DNA from 4 places in the Novibacillus thermophilus genome. Region 1 is predicted to be linked to each of the others. Evidence: predicted binding sites of a transcription regulator. Region 1 holds the regulator's gene; each other region holds the start of a gene.
The links. Region 1 encodes Rex, which represses fermentation and respiration genes when NADH is low (regulators of the CRP and FNR family bind a similar motif). Its sites were predicted from a motif close to TTGTGAAATATTTCACAA; they were not measured.
Positions count from the first base shown of each region.

Region 2: the regulator Rex is predicted to act here: its motif matches at 1,798-1,815, upstream of B0W44_RS16990 (AtpZ/AtpI family protein).
Region 3: the regulator Rex is predicted to act here: its motif matches at 1,666-1,683, upstream of B0W44_RS12365 (cytochrome ubiquinol oxidase subunit I).
Region 4: the regulator Rex is predicted to act here: its motif matches at 1,489-1,506, upstream of B0W44_RS08195 (DUF2249 domain-containing protein).

Region 1 covers NZ_CP019699.1:318,667-322,215, reverse strand. The annotation lists gene groL (chaperonin GroEL) at 1-38, opposite strand, end outside; gene groES (co-chaperone GroES) at 82-363, opposite strand; gene tatC (twin-arginine translocase subunit TatC) at 507-1,250, opposite strand; gene tatA (twin-arginine translocase TatA/TatE family subunit) at 1,277-1,456, opposite strand; gene B0W44_RS01775 (redox-sensing transcriptional repressor Rex) at 1,463-2,146, opposite strand; gene B0W44_RS01770 (5-formyltetrahydrofolate cyclo-ligase) at 2,250-2,861, opposite strand; gene B0W44_RS01765 (ABC-F family ATP-binding cassette domain-containing protein) at 3,021-3,549, shown strand, end outside.
Region 2 covers NZ_CP019699.1:3,488,788-3,492,336, reverse strand. The annotation lists gene B0W44_RS17000 (serine hydroxymethyltransferase) at 1-983, shown strand, start outside; gene upp (uracil phosphoribosyltransferase) at 1,085-1,714, shown strand; gene B0W44_RS16990 (AtpZ/AtpI family protein) at 1,919-2,143, shown strand; gene B0W44_RS16985 (ATP synthase subunit I) at 2,140-2,538, shown strand; gene atpB (F0F1 ATP synthase subunit A) at 2,539-3,249, shown strand; gene atpE (F0F1 ATP synthase subunit C) at 3,352-3,549, shown strand, end outside.
Region 3 covers NZ_CP019699.1:2,542,576-2,546,124, forward strand. The annotation lists gene B0W44_RS12355 (PTS mannitol transporter subunit IIA) at 1-236, shown strand, start outside; gene B0W44_RS12360 (mannitol-1-phosphate 5-dehydrogenase) at 233-1,372, shown strand; gene B0W44_RS12365 (cytochrome ubiquinol oxidase subunit I) at 1,821-3,227, shown strand; gene cydB (cytochrome d ubiquinol oxidase subunit II) at 3,214-3,549, shown strand, end outside.
Region 4 covers NZ_CP019699.1:1,627,459-1,631,007, reverse strand. The annotation lists gene B0W44_RS08200 (hypothetical protein) at 1-1,026, opposite strand, end outside; gene B0W44_RS18090 (hypothetical protein) at 1,057-1,383, opposite strand; gene B0W44_RS08195 (DUF2249 domain-containing protein) at 1,573-2,094, shown strand; gene B0W44_RS08190 (DUF4127 family protein) at 2,648-3,549, opposite strand, start outside.

The DNA.
Region 1 (3,549 bases):
CGACGGGCTTCTTCACTGAACTTGATCTCTTTTGCCATCTTTAGGTTGACCTCCTTAATATGTAGTGATGGTCGATTTCATTTAGTCCACGATAGCCAAAATATCGCTTTCCCGCAAAATCAGGTACTCCTTGTCTCCGACCTTCACTTCGGTACCGGCGTACTTGGAGAAAATGACGCGGTCGCCTTCTTTTACTTCCAGTGCGACTTTTTCCCCGTTTTCGTAACGGCCGGAGCCGACGGCGACAACTTTTCCTTCCTGTGGTTTCTCTTTGGCAGTGTCGGGAAGAACGATACCGCTAGCGGTCGTTTCCTCCTTCTCGATGGCCTCCAAAACCACACGGTCACCCAATGGTTTGATCACGGTAAAACCCTCCTCTTTCGTCGAGTCGTCAAGTTTGTTAGCACTCTCTTAAGTCGAGTGCTAACATCACTTTTTATAATATTCATTTTGTGATCCTAATGCAAGTCGTTTGCCTACTTTTTTTTTAATTTTCTTGTTGTGCTCTAACGGAATGAAGCATCTTCCGCCGCTACTTTGCGGTACACCCTGTTCGACAACCAAATGCTCGCTTCGTACAGCAAGATGAGCGGGATGGCAACGAGAATGTTGGACACGAAGTCCGGCGGTGTGATCATCGCCGCGACGACGACGAGCAGGACGTAAGCGTAACGGCGAAACTTCCGCAACAGACCGGGGGTCAAGATGCGAATACGGGTCAAAAACATGACGATGACCGGCAGTTCAAAGACGATGCCAGTCGGGAGAACCAGGCGGAACATAAACCCAAAATACTGGCTGATGCCGTACATTTCCTGTGCTCCCAATCGTTCAGAGAAGGACGAAATAAACTGAACGACGAACGGGAAGATGACGTAATATGCAAACAGGATTCCCACGACAAAAAGCATACAGGCAAACGGGATATACACTAAGGTTGCCCTTTGTTCATGCGGTTTTAAACCCGGTTTGACGAATTTCCAAAATTGAAACATAAAAAACGGGGTCGTCATCACGAGGGCGATGACAAAAGCAAATTGCAAGTAGACGCGGAGCGCATCCCCTAATGCAAAGACGTTCCACGGAATGTCCCGGGCAGCTGGGTCGTTTTTTAAATGTTGGACAATCGGTTCGGCAAAAATAAAGCCGACAATGATGGCGACCACAAAAAAGAGCAACACCCAGATGAGACGCCGGCGCAGTTCTTCCAGGTGTTGAAGGATATGTTGCTCAGACGATTGCTCTGTCATATGCGGTTACCCTCACTTCACATCTTCTACCGGTTTTTTTTGGTATCCCCATCGTCTGACGTCAAGTCTTTTGTCGCTTTTTTAAACTCTTTCAGTGTATTCCCGATGGCCCGGCCCAATTCCGGCAATTTATTCGGCCCGAACAGTAACAGCAGGACGACAAGGATTAAGATCAATCCGGGCAAACCAATTGATGTAATCCCCATCCCGCCTCACCTCCTGTTTGCGTCGTTTTCTAACGGCTCTTGCTCCGAACTTTCATCTTCGGGAGGAAAGTTCTTTAAAAAGTAAATCAGCGTTTGCAGTTCTGTCGTCAGATCGATATGATGGACACGCACGTGCGGCGGCACCGTCAGGCGGACGGGTGTGAAGTTGAGAATGCCGTGAATACCTGCACTGACGACTTCGTCGAACACTGTCTTGGCGGCGTTCACCGGAACGGTTAAAATCGCGACGTCTACGTCGTGCAACAGTGCCACTTCTTTTAGCCGGTTTAGCGGATAGATGGGAATTCCGTCGACGTACGTTCCTATTTTATTCGGGTCAATGTCGAAACCGGCCACGATCTTCGTGTTGTGACTACGGTAAAAATTGTAGCGCAAAAGGGCGGTCCCCAAATTGCCGACCCCGATCAACACGACATTAGCCACTTCGTCTTGCTTGAGAAACTCACGTAAAAACTGTAACAAGTACTGGACATTGTAGCCGTAGCCTTTTTTGCCCAGTTCTCCGAGATAGGAGAAGTCTCGGCGAATTGTAGCAGAATCTATTTGCAACGCTTCACTCAACTCGGCAGACGACACTCGACCTTTCCCGACGGCGTGCAGTTTCTCCAAGTAACGGTAGTACAGGGGAAGTCGCTTAGCCGTGACCGGGGGCAATTTTTGCTCTGCCATGAGGTCCCTCCAAACACAATCTCTATATAAAACCTCTCTGCTAGTTAATGATACACTTGAGCCTAGTTCGTCGCAAGTAAGCGTGCCCTGTCTACATTGTACCCTATTCAGGACGTGTGCGGCGTGAATGTTTCGTGAACGTTGGGAGTGAGAACGTCAGGACTTCCTTTTCCGTCACCAGTACGTGGAGGGGCTCGTCGTACGCATCGCGCGGAATGCGTTCGACCACTTGCCAAGCGTACGCCACTCCGATCAGCAGTGTCGATGACGTCAATCTCGGCAAAAACCGGTCGTAATATCCGCCGCCGTAGCCGATGCGATAGCCTTGCCGGTCGAAGACGACTCCCGGGATGAACACGCAATCCAGTTTTTCAAGGTCGGCTTCTTTCGTTGCATCTGCCGGCGGTTCCAAAATCCCGTACGCCCCTGCCTTCAGTTCGTCCAGACTGTGGACAGCGTACGCGTCCATCGCATGCGTGACTGGGTCAGCTTTCGGCAAATACACGGTCTTCCCCTTTCTCCACGCTACGTCCATTAAAGGACGTAAGTCGACCTCCCGGCGAATGGGCATGTACATGAGCAACCGTTTAGACCGTTGAAACCACGCTGTCGACGAGATGTCCTTGCAGATGGCCAGCGACGAACGCTTTACCGCATCGAGCGACATCTCGCGGCGTCTGGACAGATACGCCTGGCGCAATTCCCGCTTATCCACGTCACATTCACCCTCTTAACCTGCCATTTAATTCGATTGTACCTCGATTCCCTGTCTACTGCTACCGCGTGCCAAAGTGGATGCCCTTTTGCGAACTCCGGTTGTTCCCGCTTTGACGATCCTGTAGACTATACGAAAGAAACAGAGGAGCGAATCACGATGCTGTTACTGCAAGGCAAAGGATTGACGAAATCGTACGGAGCGGAGACCGTTTTCGACGACATCGACTTTCGCATACAGAGAGGTGAACGCATCGGCCTCGTCGGTGTGAACGGCGCCGGCAAGTCGACCTTGCTTCAATTGCTGGCAGGTGAACGGGAACAGGACGGCGGCACCGTCCACTGGACAAAAGGAGCGAGCTTCGGTTATCTCTCCCAAGAGACCGACCTGTCCAGCGATCGCACACTGTGGGACGAGTGTTTGACCGTATTTTCCCACATCCAAAAGATGCAGCGCGAGCTGCGCGAACTGGAACGACAGTTGAGCGATACAAGTGTTCTCGCCAATGAAAAGCTTTATGCCCGCGTGATGGAACGGTACGCCGAAAGACAGGAAACGTTTGAAAAAGCCGGAGGATACAGTTATGAAGCCCGTATCCGCAGCGTGTTAAGCGGCCTTGGGCTGAAAGAGTACCCGCCGCACAAGACGTATGTGTCACAACTCAGCGGCGGTCAAAAAACGCGACTCT
Region 2 (3,549 bases), 460 kb from region 1:
TTCAACCCCATTCCGGTTCGCAAGCGAACATGGCGGTTTACACTGTCGCCCTTCAACCGGGAGACAAAGTGCTCGGCATGAACCTTGCCCACGGGGGTCACTTGACGCACGGCAGCCCGGTGAACTTTTCCGGACAACAGTACGAGTTTGTCGACTACGGCGTCGACAAGGACACCCACCAAATCGACTACGACGACGTGCGGCGCATCGCGCTGAAGGAGAAGCCGAAACTGCTCGTCGCCGGAGCGAGCGCCTACCCGCGCATCATCGACTTTGAAAAGCTGGGACAGATCGCCAAAGAAGTCGGGGCCTTGTTTATGGTGGACATGGCGCACATTGCCGGTCTCGTGGCGACGGGGCATCATCCGAATCCAGTGCCACACGCCGACTTTGTCACGACGACAACCCATAAAACGTTGCGCGGGCCGCGGGGTGGCATGATTTTGTGCAAAGCTGAACACGCCAAAGCTGTGGACAAAGCGATCTTTCCCGGTATTCAAGGCGGACCGCTCATGCATGTCATTGCCGCGAAAGCCGTCGCCCTCGGCGAAGCTCAACAAGACCATTTTAAACAGTACTCCGAAAAAATCGTCGCCAACGCGAAAGCACTGGCGCAATCTCTTCTCGACGAAGGATTCGATCTCATTTCGGGCGGTACCGACAATCACCTGATCCTCATCGATGTGCGCAACTTAAACCTTACCGGAAAAAGAGCCGAAGAGCTTTTGGACCTTGTCGGAATTACCACCAACAAAAACAGCATCCCGTTCGATCCAGAAAAGCCGTTTGTCACAAGCGGTTTGCGAATCGGGACACCGGCGGTCACGACGCGTGGCTTTGACGAAGCGGCCATGGAAGAAATCGCCGGCATCATGGCGCTGACGCTGAAAAACCCGGAAAGCGAGTCCGCCCACAACGAAGCGCGCAAGCGAGTCGCCGACTTGTGTGAGAAGTACCCGCTCTACCCGGATTTACACGCTTGACGGTGAGTGCCCCCTCTTGGTTGCAAGAGGGGGCCAGGTGTGTGGACATTCGTCCCCTTCCCTTGTAAAATGTTGAAGGAATCCAAAGGAGGCGACAACGTTTGAGCAAAGTACACATACTCGACCATCCCCTTATTCAGCACAAATTGACCTACATTCGGGACAAGCGAACCGGAACGAAAGAGTTCCGCGAACTCGTCGACGAAGTGTCCACGCTGATGGCTTACGAGATTACACGCGGAATGCCGCTCAAAGAGGTGAAGGTGGAAACGCCTGTCGCCCCGGCAACGTGTCACGTCATATCCGGTAAAAAAGTGGGGGTCATTCCGATTTTGCGTGCCGGTCTCGGCATGGTGGACGGCATTTTGAAACTCATTCCGGCGGCGAAAGTCGGCCACATCGGACTGTATCGCGATCCGGATACGCACGAACCGGTCGAATACTACGCCAAGCTGCCATCCGACATTGAAGAGCGGGAACTGATCGTCACGGACCCGATGCTGGCCACGGGCGGGTCTGCGGCGGCAGCCATTCACATGCTCAAAGAGAAAGGAGCCCACAACGTCAAGCTGATGTGCATTATCGCCGCCCCTGAAGGCATTGAGCGCGTGCAAAAACAACATCCGGACGTCGAAATTTTTGTCGCCGCCGTGGACGAAAAACTGAACGAAAAATGTTACATCGTTCCCGGTTTAGGCGATGCCGGAGACCGCTTGTTCGGGACAAAATAACCGTCAAGAAAACGTCAAATTTACATCGGCGAGACCGTCAACATTTGTTTAGAATTTAATGTGTAGTGTAAAAATAACCGTGCTTGTGAACGCGTTGACAAAGTAGTTCCGCTGTTGTAACATGGCGGGGATGGCAAGTCATCGAGATCCCTCCATCACGACTCTGTCGAAGAGACGGCTCAACGTGAGAAAGGGGCCGGACCGTTGAAGAAGGACACATCGAGCCCGTGGCGTGCCTTCGGTCTGTTTGGGGCACTCGGGATGCAGACGGCCGTTTGGATCGTCGCCGGCCTTTTCGCAGGCCGCTGGTTGGACAGCGTGCTCGGCACGGGTCCTATCTTTCTCGTGGTTGGCATCCTGTCCGGAGTGGTCTTAGGCATTGTCGGAACGATCCTTTTGATCAAGCGTTTTTTGGGAGACGGTTTATGAGCGAATTGAGAGTGCGGGTTCACCGCCTAGTCAAAACGATGTGCTACCTTCTCGCTCTGTTTGTCCTGGGTCTTGCGTTTACCGAGTACAAGCACGTGTTTGCGGGTTTGATCCTGGGCGCCGTTGTCAGTCTCGTCAACGCCTTGTACACGGCCGTCAAAGTGCATCAATTCGGCAAACGGGTGGCGGCCGGACTGAAGCCCCGCGGTCTCGGCATGATGACGCGGTTTAGCTTGGTGGCGCTGGCAGCTTTGATCGCCATCCGCTACGCTGAGACGTTCCACTTGCCGTCACTTGCCGTCGGACTCATCCTCGCCACCGTTATACTGTATATTGACGGACTGGTCTACAGTTACCGTCTCCGCCAGTCAGACGTTGAAAGGGGGGAAGATTAGTTGGAACACGAGTCGCCAATTGTCACCTTCATGGGACTGGACTTTAACTTGTCAACGATGCTCATGTCGACGATTGCGGCCGCGATTGTCTTTATCCTCGCCATCGCCGGGTCCCGAAATGCCCGCATCCAAAACGTGAAAGGCATGCAGATGTTTCTGGAGTGGGTGGTGGACTTCGTCAAAGGCTTGATCGCTTCGACGATGGACTACAAAAAGGGCGAGCGATTTCTAGCCCTTGCATTGACCCTCATCATGTTCATCTTTGTCTCCAACATGTTGGGGTTGCCGTTTGCGTTGAGCATTGACCACGAACTGTGGTGGAAATCCCCAACGGCCGACGCCCACGTGACGCTCACACTGTCGGCGATGGTCGTCATTTTAAGTCACTATTACGGCTTGAAACTGCGAGGGCCCGCTGCTTACGCCAGAGAGTACTTTAAGCCGAACCCCTTGTTCTTCCCAATCAACGTCATCGAGGAATTTGCCAAAATTTTAACGCTCGGCTTGCGTCTGTTCGGGAACATTTACGCCGGGGAAGTGTTGCTCGGCTTGCTCGTGTTGGGGTACAACGCTGGCTTTTTTGCCATGCTCGGCGCAGCCATTCCGATGCTGGTCTGGCAAGGGTTCAGTATTTTTGTCGGGACCATTCAGGCCTTTATCTTTACCGTGTTGACGCTGGCCTACATGAAGCAAAAAATTGAAGGGCACTAATGTGGTTTACGGAAGAGAGTGACCGTTTCGCGTTGCTGTTTTCCGTTTCAATACATTCAACTACGCATGAACATTTTTCATAATAAAAGGAGGACGTTACAAGTGGAATTAGGTTTGTTAGCAGCTGGGATCGCCGCAGGTCTTGCGGCCATTGGAGCAGGGATCGGTGACGGCCTGGTCATTAGCCGTGCCATCGAAGGGATGGCCCGTAACCCCGAAATGTCCAACAGGTTGCAGACGACGATGTTCATCGGGTTTGGGCTCGTCGAGGCGCTGCCGATCATCTCTATCGTGATTGCC
Region 3 (3,549 bases), 1.4 Mb from region 1:
CAAAAGCAAACATCAAAGCATCAGGAATTTCTGTCCTGTTGTTTGAACAGCCCGTGGACTGGGACGGCCATGACGTACGGCTCGTCATCGGCATTGCAGGGAAGGGGAACGAACATTTGGACGTGCTGTCAAAAATAGCAATTTTATGTTCGAAAGAAGAGAATGTCCGCAAACTGCTGCAAATTCAATCGGCGGATGAAGTGCTTCGCTTTTTCTCAGAAGGGAATGCAACATGAAAGCTGTTCACTTCGGGGCCGGAAACATCGGCAGGGGGTTTATCGGGGCACTGTTGCGCCAATCTGGTTACGATGTCGTTTTTGTCGACGTCGACGCACGGATTATCCATGAACTGAATACCCGCCGAGCGTATGAGGTGAAGGTGGCGGAGCAAACCGTTGAACCTTTCACCGTAGAAGGGATTCGCGGACTGAACAGCCGGACGGACGAACCAGAAGTCATAGAGGAGATCGCTTCCGCTGACCTTATCACGACAGCGGTGGGCGTTGCTGTTCTGAAGTTCGTCGCCGCACCGATCGCCGCGGGACTTGTCGCGCGGAAAGATTCACAGACACCGCTCAACATCATCGCCTGCGAAAACGCCATCGGGGCGAGCACAATGCTCCAGGAATACGTGCGAGCGCTGCTCACGAAAGAAGAGTGGCTACGGCTTAAAGAACGGGTCGGTTTTCCCAACGCTGCTGTCGATCGGATTGTGCCCAACCAAGGCGAAAGGGATCTGCTGTCCGTGACGGTAGAGCCTTATTATGAATGGGTAGTCGATGAAACGGCAATCAACGGACCGGCCCCTTCCATTCACGGCGTGACGTACGTGAAGGACTTGTTGCCTTATATCGAGCGGAAACTGTTTACGGTGAACACGGGACATGCGATGACTGCGTACCTCGGTTTCAAACAGGGCATGAAGACGATTCAGGAAGCGATTCACGACGAGCCGATCGCATCGCGCGTCAGGCAAGCGCTCAGTGAAACGACTGCGCTCCTCGCCGACGTACACGGCTTTTCTGAAGCGGAACTGCGGACGTATGCGGAAAAAATTTGGCTCCGTTTTAGGAACCCGCATTTATCCGACCGGGTGGAACGGGTCGGTCGGAATCCGATTCGCAAGCTCGGCTACAACGATCGGTTGGTCAAACCGGCGAGACTGTTACTCGATCGGGGTTATGAACCGCAGGCGTTGGTTCAAGGAATTGTTGCCGCGCTCGCGTTTGACGTCAGCGAGGATGAAGAGAGTGTACGCCTGCAGAAGATGCTGAGCGAAAACGGTGTGGAGTCGACGATTGTTGAAGTGACAGGGTTAAAACGCGACGATGAGCTCGTGAAACGCATTGTAAAGAGTGAAATGGAAGATTGAATTGACCCGGAGATCCGGGTCTTTTTTTGCCCTTTCCCCATTTCCTTCGCGATTGTTCAGCATGATCACGTTGTGTGCTTCGTCCTTCGGTTTCACGGCAACAACAAGTCCACCAATGAGGTTGTCTCCCCTTGATGGATGTCGTCGTCAACAAGGGACACATTTTGTTCTGCACACGCGTTCACCCTCCTGATTTTTGTTTATAAATGAACATAATTGACGAACCGTTTTTCTCTCCGGCAACGTAACTTATTGTTAACAATGTTTTCGACAATCTTACAGTTGTTCGCATTTTGTTCAATAATTCACAAACAGATTGTCATATCTCGCGCGTTCAGAGAGACAGACTGTATGTGACAATAAAAGTAAAAGCTCTAGCGAGTCGTGCGCGACAATTTTGAACGTTCGACTGTCGCATGACACACAGGAGGAAAGGTGGGGAAACGACGTGGATGTGCTCACCTTATCGAGAATCCAATTTGCAGCTACGACGATATTCCACTACTTATTCGTGCCCTTGTCGATTGGGTTGGTATTGTTAATCGCGATTATGGAGACGATGTATGTCATCAGGGGAAATAAAACGTACAAAACCATGGCCCAATTTTGGGGGAAATTGTTTCTGATCAACTTTGCGGTCGGGGTTGTGACCGGGATTATTCAGGAATTCCAGTTCGGGATGAACTGGTCTGATTACTCCCGCTTTGTGGGAGATGTCTTCGGAGCGCCGCTGGCGATAGAAGCGTTGCTTGCGTTTTTTATGGAATCGACGTTTATCGGGTTGTGGATCTTCGGATGGGACCGTCTGTCGAAAAAAGTACACCTCGCCTGCATTTGGCTCGTATCGGTCGGCACAGTGTTGTCCGCGTTCTGGATCTTGGCAGCCAATTCGTTCATGCAGCGTCCCGTCGGCTTTGAAATCAACAACGGCCGAGCGGAAATGAATGATTTCTTCGCTTTGATCACGAACGGACAGTTGTGGGTAGAATTTCCTCACACCCTCTTTGCTGCTTTTGCCACTGGGGCGTTCTTCGTGACGGGGGTGAGCGCTTGGAAATTACTCAAAAAGCAGGACGTAGCTCTGTTCAAACGATCGTTCCAAATCGGGATCGTCGTCGCCTTGATTTCTTCCTTACTCGTTGCGCTTTTCGGTCATCAACAGGCACAGTATTTAATTCACACACAACCGATGAAGATGGCGGCCAGTGAAGGATTGTGGGAAACGAGCGAAGACCCGGCTCCTTGGACGGTGTTTGCGGCAATCGACCCGGAGAATCAGGAAAATCGAGCTGAAGTCAAAATTCCGTACTTGCTCAGCTATTTGTCCTACAACCAATTCTCTGGGGAAGTAAAGGGAATGAAGGAGCTGCAAGCAGAGTACGAGCAAACGTACGGCCCTGGACACTACATTCCCCCGGTTCGTACGACGTTCTGGAGTTTCCGCATCATGATCGCTGCGGGAATGCTGATGCTTGCCTTCGGATTGTACGGCGTGTACTTGACACTTCGCAAAAGACTGGAGCAAGGCAACACATGGTTCATGCGTCTGATGGTTCCGGCCATCTTTTTGCCGCACATTGCCAATACGTCCGGGTGGATTATGACGGAGATCGGCCGTCAACCGTGGACCGTCTTTGGTTATTTGCGAACAGAGGACAGCATTTCGCCGGGTGTCACCGCTCAAGAAGTGTTGTTTTCGTTGATCTCCTTCTCGACGATTTACACGATACTAGCGGCTGTGATGGTCGTTTTGTTCGTACGTGTCATTAAAAAAGGACCGTATGAAACGGCCAACGTTGATGATGGAACATCCGAAGACCCGTTTGATCGGAGGGAACACCATGCTGTCTCTTAACGAGTTGTGGTTTCTGATTGTCGCGGGGTTGTTTATCGGTTTTTTCTTCTTGGAAGGGTTTGACTTTGGTGTCGGCATGTCGACAAAGTTTCTCGCCAGGACGGAAGGAGAACGCCGTACGCTCATCAACGCCATCGGACCGTTCTGGGACGCCAATGAAGTGTGGTTGATAACGGCGGGTGGGGCCATGTTCGCAGCCTTTCCCCACTGGTATGCCACGTTGTTCAGTGGCTATTACGCACCGTTCGTCGTCGTCTTGCTGGCTTTGATCGGACGCGGAGTCGCTTTCGAATTTCGCGGAAAAGTCGACAACAGGCGGTGG
Region 4 (3,549 bases), 1.3 Mb from region 1:
GATCTTGGCCATATATGCCGCAATGCACCACTGCAGGAAGCCGAAGATCAACACCATCATCACAGCGAGCGTCCATCTGTCTCCGAGCCGGCTGGAAGCGATGGCCCAGATCCCCAACACTGGAAATCCTCCGTACAGTCCGGCGACGATCCAGTTTAAAATCCACTCCACATCTTGACGCCGTCTCCTCCGGAAATGGATATACAAGTTCATCAATAGTTGGAAGTAACCCCAACCATATACAATCCAACCTCCGACTGAGAGACCCACCGCGACAGACACTCCCATCCCCTCGTCTTTCAATGCCGTCCCGGCGACTACAGCCAACATGCCGCCTAAAAATAAGAACTCCGGTTTGCTGTGTCGCAACTTCTTATAGTGGGACGAAACAAAGAAGCTCATCAGTCGGGGAGTAAGTGCCAAGATTAAAGTGGTGAACCAACCGGTCACGCCAACGATGATGTGTATAGACCACGCGGACCGGTTTCCGAGAGATGCTCCTAAAGACATGCCAATCCCTAAGATCACGGTGATAAGTAAAAATAGAAACGTCGCCGTGATTCCCAACGCTTCTGTCCGTTTTTTCAATGTGCGGATGCTCTGGCCTAGATTCCAGCAAAGAAGAACGAATGACACAAGTACCAAACAGCCTCCAGCTGCAACGACGTTCCACTTTTCTGCTAGAAATCCCACCGGAAAGGAACAAGCGCCGAGGACTGTAAACATGTACTGTACGTAGCCGAGCCGGATTGAATACAGGCGGCCTTGGAAGACGACTGGGACGATTTGGACAATGGCCCCGTACACCACGGTCAAGGCAAAGCCGACCACGAACAGATGAATGGCTGCCAAAAACGAAGGATGATGCCACTCGTTTTGACTAATGGCCACGGATGCGTGGATCAGACTGATCCATGCTGGGCCGAGAAAGACCAATCCTGTCAACATATAAACCCGGGTGATGCGGAAACGCTGTGCTAGATGCTGTTGCACAGCCGTTGCAATCGATGGCTTTTTTTCAGACAATCTCGTTCTTCCTTCCGTACGGACGGTCTTTTATTTTGGTGAGAAATTCACATACGACACACGTGCCACGATATTATTCGGATTATGCAATTTTTGAAAAGGGGATTCACCTATAAGATAACCCAAGTCTAGATGAGCATATGTGATGTGCATCACGATTCCGATTGTGTCCATCTCACAAATTTGCATGTTTTGCTGATGGCCGTTGCATATTTTATGCGTTTGCGTTGAAATATCTCTAAACACGCCTGCACAATGTTTAATGTCGCCAGCCTCATTATGGATTGCAACTGATTGTGAGTTCTGCGAATACGACTGGCTTTCTCCTTGCCAGTGTCCGTTCGGTTCGATATCCATCCACAGTTTTAGGACAGATGCATTGTTTGCGTTTGGCTACATTAAAAAATCCGGCTTCTCCGGACGGAAGCCCGGAAAAGTCGGGGTGTTGAAGAGCGGCATCCAATGTGAGTTAAATCACATATATGGCGGACTTTTTCTTATTACAATAAAAATAGCAACCATTCGTATTTGATGGGGGAAACGCCGTTGAAACCGGAAGATAGAAATGTCATTGAATTGGACGTTCGACCTATGTTAACTGCCAAAATTGAACCGTTCAGTGCGATCATGAAAAAAGTGTATTCACTCCATCCTAACGATTTATTCGTGTTGCACGCTCCGTTCAAACCGACACAGCTGTTTAACGTCTTGAGTCGGAAAGGATTTAAACACGAGGCAGAACGTGTAGGGAAATGGCATTGGAAAGTGACGTTTTGGAGAGAGAGACCCGGAGTGGCATCCCATTCTCCCGCGGCAGCAACGGATGTGACTCGCTACGGCCGTTCTACACCGAGAACCCACTTTTTAGATAATCGCGGTCTGGAGCCGCCGCAGCCAATGATTCGGACTTTACGCAAATTAGAGAAGATAGGCGATGGCGAAACGCTCGTCATCCACAATGACCGCCGCCCGCTATTTCTCTATCCGGAACTCGATGAACTTGGTTACAGTCATGAAACAGAAGAAGCTCCAGAAGGCGGATACCGCATTACCATCAGAAAAAATTAAAATGACGGACCTTTTGAACAATCGTTGTAGGAGAGAAAGCATGAGCTCATCTTCAAACACAATGTCTTCTAGATATTCGCGTCCGATGCAGTTTATCGTCACCGGACTATTGCTGTTGGTCGTCGCCCAGGGCATGATCTTAAGTGCAGTCGACTCTCTTGCCACTGGGTTATAGACACCGATGGCGCTGGCTGCAGCCCACTGACTCATTCTCGGATTGTGTGATGAGCGCTTTTAAGAGAGTAAGAATTAAAATTATTGTAACCCTTAACTTAAGGATCGCATCTCGAGCACAAACAGCTAAAACCATTGCTATTAACACAATTCGATAATAGTTTTCCGAATACTTATTTTTTAACCCACTTGTTCATCAAAATTAATTCTTACTTCATGAAGGGATGCTGGGATCCTTTGTGCGTTGATCGTCTGAACCAAATGATTGTCATTTTTTGTTTGGGTCGTCTACCTTCACAATGTTGGACAGCTATGCTAACTTCATTATTTCGGTAGGTTCTCATGATATTGTTTTCGGAGCGTTGTGTAAAGTCCTGTTTTAGTTTATTTCCAATCGTGGTTCTAACTCTGCTTCAAATATACGAGGCCAGGGAAGTTTCACATGGACGCTATCCAGATTGTCAATCGTTCCATAAAACCGCTTATTTCCCCTAGAACCTAAGAAAATAGATTTATTTTTAAAATGTGAAAACCACTTAACCGTTTCCTGCTCCATTTTTTCTTGTACAAAGTCGTTAACCGCATCGTAGTGCTCGCCAAGTTCCCATTGACTTGCTCCCAACTGTTCGATATAACGATTGGCAGCCGGATGGACAATATTTTTATAACTATGATCTTTCGTAAACCGATGCAATAAAAATTCATAATGCGCTTTTGCTGTTTGTTTATACATGGGAACACCAAACCCAGAGGTCTGGGATATAAAACTATGCCTCGCACCTGCATGCCCAACAGTGATTCCCAAGGCATTCCCAGCAGTGTTCCACCCACTGTACGCAAATATTTGTGAGATATCCACTTCTTCAGTTAAAGCTGCTATGAGTGCTTCATCTGCTTTATTTACATAGGCTACATCAGCTATGGCCACCTTCTTTCCATCGTCTAACCACTCCTTAATTGTATCCACCATGCAATCGATATCTTGTTCACGTTCATCCGTCGATTGAGAAGGCGTATTTAACATTAACAAAATATCTGCTTTTTCTCGGCTGTCTTTCATCTCCCCTCCAGCTGCAACAATATGTTTAAACACATTTTCATCAAACGTTGTATCTTCAAAAGGTGCGATCCATTCTTTTCCGTGTACGCCACTATACGCTGTATAAATTTTAGGTTTTGTCTCGAAAAACGTATTCACAAACCGGGACACTAATACCACATCCACTTCATCTGCACCAGGAAAAATAGTAGCTCGCTGCTCAACACCTAACTCATCAATTT